Regions from separate parts of the Lentilactobacillus hilgardii genome, predicted to be linked through region 2. Evidence: predicted binding sites of a transcription regulator. Region 2 holds the regulator's gene; the other holds the start of a gene.

What was found. The regulator Rex, encoded in region 2, represses fermentation and respiration genes when NADH is low (regulators of the CRP and FNR family bind a similar motif). The targets are predictions, from matches to a motif close to TTGTGAANTANTTCACAA.
Region 1: the regulator Rex is predicted to act here: its motif matches at 1,768-1,785, upstream of adhE (bifunctional acetaldehyde-CoA/alcohol dehydrogenase).

The regions. Positions count from the first base shown of each region.
Region 1 covers NZ_CP047121.1:2,744,125-2,749,373, reverse strand. The annotation lists gene GQR93_RS12990 (cation-translocating P-type ATPase) at 1-936, shown strand, start outside; gene GQR93_RS12985 (DUF1836 domain-containing protein) at 1,059-1,595, shown strand; gene adhE (bifunctional acetaldehyde-CoA/alcohol dehydrogenase) at 1,823-4,441, shown strand; gene GQR93_RS12975 (HD domain-containing protein) at 4,729-5,249, shown strand, end outside.
Region 2 covers NZ_CP047121.1:1,973,290-1,978,538, forward strand. The annotation lists gene groL (chaperonin GroEL) at 1-1,314, opposite strand, end outside; gene groES (co-chaperone GroES) at 1,385-1,669, opposite strand; gene GQR93_RS09280 (redox-sensing transcriptional repressor Rex) at 2,038-2,670, opposite strand; gene GQR93_RS09285 (ABC-F family ATP-binding cassette domain-containing protein) at 2,894-4,840, shown strand; gene tsaD (tRNA (adenosine(37)-N6)-threonylcarbamoyltransferase complex transferase subunit TsaD) at 4,950-5,249, opposite strand, start outside.

The sequences.
Region 1 (5,249 bases), 770 kb from region 2:
CAAAATGCAGGCCACAGCATTGATATGTCAACTGTTAGTGATAACGATGATTTTGGACAACTTGTGACTGAAAATACTGTTTTTGGACGGGTTACACCGGATCAAAAGAAGCGGTTGATTAGTGCCCTTCAAGAAAAAAAGCATACTGTTGCAATGACCGGAGATGGGGTTAATGATTTGCTGGCATTACGACAGGCTGATTGTGGTATTGCAATGGCTTCGGGAAGTGAGAGTACCAAAAGTATCGCTGATTTCGTGCTGATTAATTCTAATTTCGACGCGATGATTGATGTGTTGAATGAAGGTCGCCGAGTGATTAACAATATTGAGCGGGTTGCTTCCATGTACCTGATTAAAACCATGTATTCCGTTGCGTTGTCGTTAATCTTTGTTTTCTTGGCAATGCAGTATCCGTTTGAGCCTATTCAATTAACGCCAATTACGTCTTTAATGGTAGGTATCCCATCATTCTTTCTAGCGTTGGAACCCAACTTCAGTCGGATTACCAACCAATTTATGCGTCAGGTTCTAATCGTGTCGGCTCCGGCTGCGGTGTGTGTGGTTGGTTATATTATGGTGATTGAAATCGTGGGCCGATTCTTTGGACTGCATTATGAATTCACATCAACCTTATGTGTCCTTCTGACCGGAGCAATTTGCTGGTTGGCACTGGTTCTGGTCTCACGGCCTTGGAATCGATTGAAATTTGGGATGGATATTCTTGTGTTGGCGGCATTTCTGGCAATCATCGTTTTCTTTAATGACGTCTTTTCGCTTGTATCATTCTTTAATAAAGATATATGGTTGTATGCTGTGCCGCTAATTGCGACGGCATACCCACTTTATATCTTTATGCAGGGTGTGATTGCCAAAGTATTGGATCGCAGGGAAGTTCGAAAAAGAGAACGGGCGGCCAATAAACAAAATTATAAATAGGGCTGAATACATTAAAAAAGTAGAATTGGATTGGCGATTTGTCAATCCTTTTTTATTAACCTATTTCATCTAGTTTTAATGACTAGATAATGTGGTATAATTGTTTATAGGGAGTGATGACAATGCCATCCATTAACGAAGAGTACGACTTATATGAAAAATGGGAAGATAAATTAAAGACAGTTGAACTACCGCTTTGGGCAGAATTACCTAAATTTGAACTATATATGGATCAAGTGACCGCTTTGGTAAATGAAACGTTGGGGCCAATTGGCGTAGACAGCGTCACGCCGGCAATGATTAATAACTATGTTAAGCATAAAGCTATTATGGCACCGGTTAAAAAGAAGTATCAAACCATGCAGATTGCAGATGTCATCTTAATTAGCTTACTAAAGCCGGCATTTTCATTGGAAACGATTCGCCATGGAATCGATCAGGTAACGGCTAATATTTATCCGCAACAAGCTTATGATAACTTTATTAAGCGACTCATGTTCTCGTTTAAAAATATGTCTAATCGAAATGGGCAGGCGTTAGAGGAAAAAAATTTAAATGACAAATTAATGCAGGTAGCAGTTAATGTCATAATTGATCGGTTACAGTCTGAAACATTATTAAAGATCATTGAAAAGCCATTGACGAAAATCAGCAAGTAGTGAAAACATTCACATATAAATAATGGAACCGTTTTCATGAAAGAAGCATCCATCCAGTGGGTGCTTTTTTTCGTCCTTAGCTGCTGTTAAAGGGATGTAACTGGATGAAAGAACTTTTGTGATTTAGTAAACAAAAGTATTTACTTTTAAAAAAATCGTGGTATAGTTATTTTTGTGAAATAGATAACAAAGAATTTTTCGGAAAGAATTTTCACGGAGGCTAACTAATGATTGAGAATAAAGTAAAAGAACTCAAGACGACAAAACCAGAAAAAACCAATGTTGACGATATGATTAACAAGTTAGTTTCAAAAGCCCAAAAAGCTCTCGAAATCATGGATTCATTTGATCAAGAAAAAGTAGACCACATTACCCATGAAATGGTAATGGCCGGTCAAGATAAACATATGGATTTGGCACTCATGGCCGCTGAAGAAACCGGTCGGGGAGTCGCTGAAGATAAAGCCATAAAAAATATGTATGCAACCGAAGAAATCTGGCATAGCATTCGCGACCATAAGACGGTCGGTGTTATCAAAGACGATAGGGAACGCCAGCTGATCACAGTTGCCGAACCTCTTGGGGTTCTTGCCGGAATTACACCGGTTACCAACCCAACTTCAACAACTTTGTTCAAATCGATTATTGCAATGAAAACCCGAAACCCGATTATCTTTAGCTTCCATCCACAAGCAATGAAGTCATCCGTTGCAGCTGCAAAAACTGTTCGTGATGCTGCAATTGCGGCCGGTGCCCCAGAAGGTGCCATTCAGTGGATCGAGGAACCAAGTATCGAAGCAACCAACAAATTAATCAATAACCCTGGTGTAGCAAGCACACTTGCTACCGGTGGTCCGGGAATGGTTAAGGCTGCTTATTCAACCGGCAAACCTGCTTTAGGTGTTGGTCCCGGTAATGGTCCTGTTTATATTGAAAGAACGGCTAATATTCTTCGAGCCGTTAACGATATTGTTCTTTCAAAGACATTTGATAATGGTATGATTTGTGCAACTGAGAACAGCGCCATTATTGATAACGAAATTTATGATGATGTGAAAGAAAACTTCATTAAAAACGGTGTCTTCTTCGTTACCAAAAAAGACCAGCCAAAATTGGCTGAAGCAATGTTTGACCCTAAGCGTGGGGGTGTTCGTGGCCCAATCGCCGGTAAATCCGCAAAAGGAATTGCCAAATTGGCAGGGATTAAAGTCCCGGATAACACCAAGGTTTTAGCAGCTGAAATGACCGGTATCGGACCAAAGTACCCGTTATCCGGCGAAAAGCTGAGCCCGGTAATCAGTGTTTATAAGGCCAAAAGCCATGAAGATGCCTTTTCAATTGCTGAACAACTCTTAAACTATGGTGGTTTGGGGCATACAGCTGCTATTCAGACAACTGATGACGATATTGCGCTTAAATTCGGCATTAAGATGAAGGCTGCCCGAGTCCTTGTTAACACACCGGGAGGCTTTGGCGGTATTGGAAACCTCTATAATGAAATGACACCATCTCTAACGTTGGGAACCGGTTCATGGGGTGCAAATTCAATTTCTCATAACGTTACCGATTACGACTTATTAAACATTAAAACGATCGCAAAGAGACGAAATAATATGCAATGGGTTAAATTACCACGGGTATACTTTGAAAAGACATCAATTCGATATCTCGATGATATGCCAGGCATCAATAAAGTGTTTATTGTGACAACGCCTGGAATGGTAGAACATGGATATGTAGATACAGTTTTGGATGAATTAAAGCGTCGTCCAAATGAAATTGAATACTCACTTTTCTCAGATGTTGAGCCTGATCCAACAACTGATACAGTTGAAAAAGGTGTTGCTCAGATGCGTTCATTTAAACCTGATACCATCATTGCCTTAGGTGGTGGTTCGCCGCTTGATGCCGCTAAGAACATGTGGTTATTCTATGAAGATCCGACAACCAGTTTCTTTGGTGCAAAACAGAAATTTATTGATATCAGAAAGCGGGCTTACCGCTTCAATAAACCACGTAAGGCCCAAATGATTGCTATTCCAACAACTTCAGGGACAGGATCAGAAGTAACGCCATTCGCTGTTATCACTGATTCCAAGACTCACGTTAAGTATCCATTGGCTGATTATGCGTTGACACCTGATGTTGCAATTGTCGATCCTCAGTTTGTTCAAACCGTTCCAAAGGGGACTGTTGCTGCATCTGGGCTTGATACACTCTGCCATGGTATTGAATCATTTGTTTCAGTAATGGCATCGGATTATACACGACCATTGTCATTGCAAGCAATCAAGTTAGTTTTTGAAAATCTGACTAACTCCTATAATGGTGATGAGCATGCGCGTGAAGAAATGCACAATGCTGCAACACTAGCAGGGATGGCCTTTGGTAATGCCTTCTTGGGAATTACCCACTCTGTTGCCCACAAGCTTGGTGGAGAATTCGGCTTAACTCACGGAATTGCGATTGCAATCACATTGCCACACGTTATCCGTTTCAATGCCAAGTTACCGGAAAAAATTGCCGTATGGCCTAAGTATGAATATTTCCGTGCTAACAAGGATTACGCTGAAATTGCCCGTTATGTTGGTATTCAAGGAAAGACTGACGAGGACTTGGTAGAAGGCCTTGTTCAAAAGATTATCGACTTGGCTCATTCGGTTGGCGTTACCCTTAGCTTAAAAGCATGGGGTGTTGACAAAGATAAGTTTGATGCTGCCGTTGATCGTCTGTCAGTACTTGCATATGAGGATCAATGTACAACTGCCAACCCTAAGGAACCATTAATTGCTGATTTGAAACAGATCATGATGGATGATTACGATGGAAAAGGTGTTGAGAAGTAAAGCACATCTAGAACGGTTAACTCATGAAAGTTAATTTTTAAGAACTATTAAATAACCGCTGATCACTTTTTAAATGATCGGTGGTTATTTTTTTGAAAAATATGACTATAATGTAAAAGTATAGAAATAAGTGATACAAGTGTGCGGAACAAAGCGGTTAGCACCCAGAGTATAAGGCGTCGGTTTGGGAAATCCGGGAGTTGGATTTTTCAAATTGATCCCTTATATGGCGTGGTGCTGCTTTGAGAAGCGATCCTAGTATAGACTAAATAATGAGGGAAATAATCATGATACGAGAATTGCGCAGAATTCAAGAATTTGTGAGAGAAGAATTAGGGTATGAAACATCCGGCCATGATTATACGCATATTACGCGGGTAGTCAGTTTAGCCAGGACTATCCTAAAGGGTGAGCAGGCAGATGAACAATTGGTGTTGGTAGCCGCTTACCTGCATGACGTGAGTGATGATAAGGTGACTACCAACCCTAAGGCTAAACGGGAAGCAATGATCAATAAATTAAGAGAAATTGGCTATGATCAGATTTTTATCGACAAAGTTTTTGACATTATTGACAACATGTCCTTTAGCGCAAATCTGAAAACCAAGCATAAATTGTCAATTGAAGGCCAAATCGTTCAAGATGCGGATCGCTTGGATGCTATTGGCGCAATCGGCATTGCCAGGACCTTTTATTTCGGCGGCCACTTTGGTGAAGTGATGTATAATCCCCATATAATGCCACGAACCGGTATGGATAAGTCTGAATATCGCAAACGAAGCACAGTGATTAATCACTTCTATGAGAA
Region 2 (5,249 bases):
GTTGATACCAGTTGCTTCGTCGCCATCAGCCTTAAGCTTGGCGATTTCAGGAATAACATTAATCAATGCAGTTCCACCACCAGGTACGAAGCCCTCTTCAACAGCTGCACGAGTGGCGTTCAAAGCATCTTCGATTCGGTACTTCTTTTCCTTTAATTCGGTTTCAGTAGCTGCACCGACACGAACAACGGCAACTCCACCTGACAATTTAGCAAGACGTTCCTTTAATTTGTCACGGTCAAAGTCTGATGTTGTTTTTTCGATTTGAGTCTTAATTTCTGAAACACGTTGTGAAATTTGATCTTTTGAACCTGATCCGTCAACAATTGTAGTAGAATCTTTTGTGACATTGATCTTGTTGGCTTGACCTAATTGCTCAAGCGTTGCGTCCTTTAAGTTCAATCCAAGATCGTCAGTGATGACAGTAGCACCAGTTAACATGGCAATATCTTGGAGTTGATCTTTACGACGGTCACCAAAGCCGGGAGCCTTAACAGCGACAACGTTAAAGGTACCACGCATCTTGTTCAAAACAAGTGTTGGCAATGCCTCTCCACCAATATCATCGGCAATGATCAAAAGTGAACGACCTTGTTCCACAATCTTTTGAAGAAGTGGTAAAATATCTTGAATGTTAGTAATCTTTTTATCAGTTACAAGAATGTATGGGTTATCAAGATCTGCTTCCATCTTGTCATTATCGGTAACCATGTATTGTGACATATAGCCACGATCAAATTGCATACCTTCAACAACGTCCAAGCTGGTTTCAACACCACGTGATTCCTCGATTGTGATGACACCATCATGACCAACCTTCTCCATTGCGTCGGCAATTAACTTACCGACTTCTGGATTAGCTGATGAAATTGACGCAATCTGTGCAATATCATCTTTTGTTTTAACGTCATGTGACATCTTGTGAAGTGCATCAACAGCAGTTTTAGTGGCTGTTTCGATACCACGACGAATACCAACAGGGTTAGCACCGGCAGTCACGTTCTTCATGCCTTCGTTCACGATTGCTTGTGTTAAAACAGTTGCGGTCGTTGTCCCATCACCGGCAACATCGTTAGTCTTTGAAGCAACTTCAGAAACCAACTTTGCGCCCATGTTTTCGAAATGATCAGGTAGTTCAATTGCCTTGGCGATTGTCACACCATCATTAGTAATTGTTGGTGTACCAGCTGTTTGTTCCAAAACAACATTACGACCCTTAGGACCAATTGTAGCTTTAACCGTATCTGCTAATTTATCAACACCTTTAAGCATTGCGCTGCGAGCGTCTTCAGAAAACTTAACTTGTTTAGCCATTCCAATTTTCACCTCAAAAATTTATTTTGATTAAATTATTAAATTGTTGAATCAATTATCCGCAATTCAATTATTCGACGATTGCGACGATATCTTTTTCATGCAAAACTAAATAGGATTTGTCGTTATCTTCAATTTCCGTACCAGCGTACTTATCGAACATAACCTTGTCACCCTTTTTAACAACTGGGGCAACAGTTTGACCGTTATCTAAAACGCGGCCTTCCCCAACGGCAACAATTGTACCTGTTTGAGGCTTTTTCTTAGCGTTATCAGCTAAAACAATGCCGCCAACGTTTTTTTCCTCTTCTTCTTCTCTTTCGATAATTACGCGATCTCCTAATGGTTTTAACACGTTAGTCCCTCCATTTACAACAATTTTTAGCATCATTAGCACTCATATGACAGAAGTGCTAATCACTGCTTATAATATATTATTTTTTGAGCGGAATTGCAAGGATTTTTCATAAACATTGCAATATTCAAGCGTTTTTCAATCAATGCGATCAATTCTTGTTACAATAGCGTCAGGAGATTAAAGGCCAACGTCATCATGCGCTAAATATAAAAAAAGATCAGGACGATAACTGTCTTGACCTCTTTTCTATCACTCACAAATATATTGCTGACACACAAAATAAAGAGACTCCCATTATGTTGTGAAAGTTTGTCTTTCACAACATAATAAAGATTGTCCCCTGCCACTTATGACGCTTTATATGGTTACTTGCCAAAATTCTCTATAAAATAAATCAACGTTTGCAATTCGTTAGTTAAATCAACGTTTTGAACAAGTACATCGTCAGGAACGGAAAGTCTGATTGGTGTAAAGTTTAAAATTCCCTTTACACCGCCTGCAACAGCATCATCTGTTACTGCCTGAGCTGCGCTTGAAGGAACGGTTAAAATAATCACTTGGATTTGCTGTTCCTGAAGTTGATGTGCCAGTTCTTGAATTGGATAGACTGGAACGCCGTCCTCAATCTTATTAATAATTGTATCATCAGTATCGAAGGCTGCCGAAATCCTAACATTACCATCTTTGTGAAAGTTAAAATTCAGCAGGGCGTGTCCTAAGTTGCCAACCCCAATCAATGCAACGTTGGTTAAATGTTCCTGGTTCAAGATCTGCTTAAAAAACGAAAGCAGGCTATCCACATCATAACCATATCCACGCTTCCCCAATGCACCAAAGTATGAAAAGTCACGACGGATGGTAGCAGAATCTACTTGAACAGCTTCAGCTAATTCAGTTGAAGAAATCCGACTTTTGCCTGTGTCATGTAATATATTTAAGTATCTGTAGTAAATTGGCAACCGTTTAGCGGTCGCACGTGGAATATTTTCAGCTGTCACGAAAATTTCCTCCTAAATTTCATTAATTTTGCTAACTGAGCACTTTGTGAATCTCTCTTTACTTAGTATTCTAACATAAGATACCATCTTGTGAAATACATTTCAAATATTAGCTTTGAAATTAACAAAGAAATGTCACTATTAGAGACATCATCCCATCTAAATCGCCTCAAAATCAACAATATGATAAACTTATAAGGATAAAAGAAAGGTGGCTGGATCGTTGATAATCTTACAAGCCCAAGATTTAACCAAAAGATTTAATGGTATTAACATATTCTCAAAAGTAAACTTATCAATTCAAGAAAAAAGTCGCATTGCATTAGTCGGCCGAAACGGTGCCGGCAAATCAACATTAGTTAAAATGATCATCGGCGAGCAGTCCATCGATGGCGGTCAAATAACAACAAAAAAGAATCTCACAATCGGATATTTGGCGCAAGATACGGGATTAGATTCCGATAAGGGAATTTATGAAGAAATGTCGTCAGTCTTTGCGAAACTCAAGGAACAAGAAACTAAGATTCATGAACTTGAAGCTCAAATAAGCACGCTGGATCCAAAATCGGATAGGTTTCACCAAATTTCAGCAACTTATGATACTGTTCGAGCCAATTTTGAACAGCATAATGGTTATGGCTATGATGCGGAAATACGTGGCGTTCTCCATGGCTTCGGCTTTGATAAGGACCAGTACGATAAACCGATTAATGAACTTTCAGGTGGCCAAAAAACACAATTAGCACTTGCAAAACTACTACTTGAAAAACCTGAATTGTTAATTTTAGACGAACCAACCAATCACTTGGATGTCGAAACGATTACCTGGTTGGAAAGTTATATTCAAAACTACAGCGGTTCGTTATTGATTATTTCACATGACCGATATTTTCTTGATCGTATCGTTAACGAAGTTTATGACCTGGCTAACGGTACATTAAGACATTACGCCGGAAATTACACACAGTACACCCAAAAGAAGCAACAAGAAATCTCCCTTCGCTGGAAAGAATATGAAAAGCAACAGGCTGAAATTTCCAAACTCCAAACCTTCGTTGATAAAAATATTGTGAGAGCATCTACTACAAAACAAGCCCAGGCTCGTAGAAAACAGCTTGAGAGAATGAACCGAATTGAAAAGCCAACGTCTGACGGTAAAAGTGTTCGTTTCACATTCTCACCAAAATCCAAAAGCGGTAACAACATTTTAAAGGTCACTGACGCAGCAGTTGGTTATACAAAGATTCTTTCAGAACCAGTCAACTTGGATGTCAAAAGAAATCAGGCCATTGCAATTGTCGGCCCCAATGGGGTTGGTAAGTCCACCCTTTTAAAAAGCATTCTTGGCATTATTCCCTTTTTAAAGGGTTCGGCTCAATTTGGAACCGGTGTTGACACTGGGTACTATGATCAAGAACAAGCCTCACTACACCCTTCCAAAACGGTTTTAGGCGAAGTCTGGGATGATCACCCCACTACAGCCGAAGGAGACATTAGAAGCGTTTTAGGCAGCTTCCTCTTTTCTGGAGATGACGTTGCTAAAATGGTTCACGATTTGTCCGGTGGTGAAAAAGCCCGCTTACTTTTAACAAAGTTAGCAATGCAACACAATAATTTTTTAATTCTCGATGAACCAACCAATCATTTAGACATTGATAGTCGAGAGGTTTTGGAAAAAGCGCTAAATGGTTTTGATGGTACAATTCTCTTTGTTTCCCATGACCGTTATTTTATCAACAAAGTTGCCTCATCCGTTGTTGAACTGTCACAAAGAGGAACAACCCTTTACCTTGGTGATTATGATTACTATGTTGATAAAAAAGATGAACAGCTTGCGATTAAGGAACATGAGCAGGAAAAACAGGGAACCGCTCAATTAGCCGCGCAGGCTACCACGTCAACGACTGATAAAAAGAACTATGAAGTCAATAAACAAAATCAAAAGGAAGTTCGAAAACTAAATCGCGAAGTCACCGATTTGGAATCCCAGTTAGACGAACTGTCTAAAAGTAAAAATAATATTGAAAATCAAATGGCTCAGCCAGAAGTTTTTAACGACTTAGATAAGGCGTCCGATCTTCAGAAGAAACTTGAAATGGTCGATCAGGAAATCAAAGAAACTGAAAGTAAATGGGAGCAAAAGAGTCTTCAGTTAGAAGATATTGAGTAATTCATAAAAAGGACCAACAGCAAAGTAAACCACAAAATTGGCTTACCCTGACTGTTAGTCCTTTTATATTCAAGAATATTTAATTAATTTCTATCGATCATTACCTAAATTAATTAGTTGCAGGTTCCTTAATCCATTCAAATTCCAAACTGGGATCAGCATTTAGCGTTGCATTTGTAAATACTCGATGGCGATACAACATTTCACCAGCAGCTCCAATCATAGCAGCGTTATCACCACATAATGATAGTGGTACCAACTCCAAAGAAGTTTTCGGAAATGCTTGTAGTTCTTTTTCAAGACGATTGCGCAATCCCTTATTAGCGGCAACACCACCGCCTAAAATAAGCTGCTTAACCGGATAATCTTGAAGTGCTCGTTTTGTTTTGTCAGCCAAAACGTCAATAAC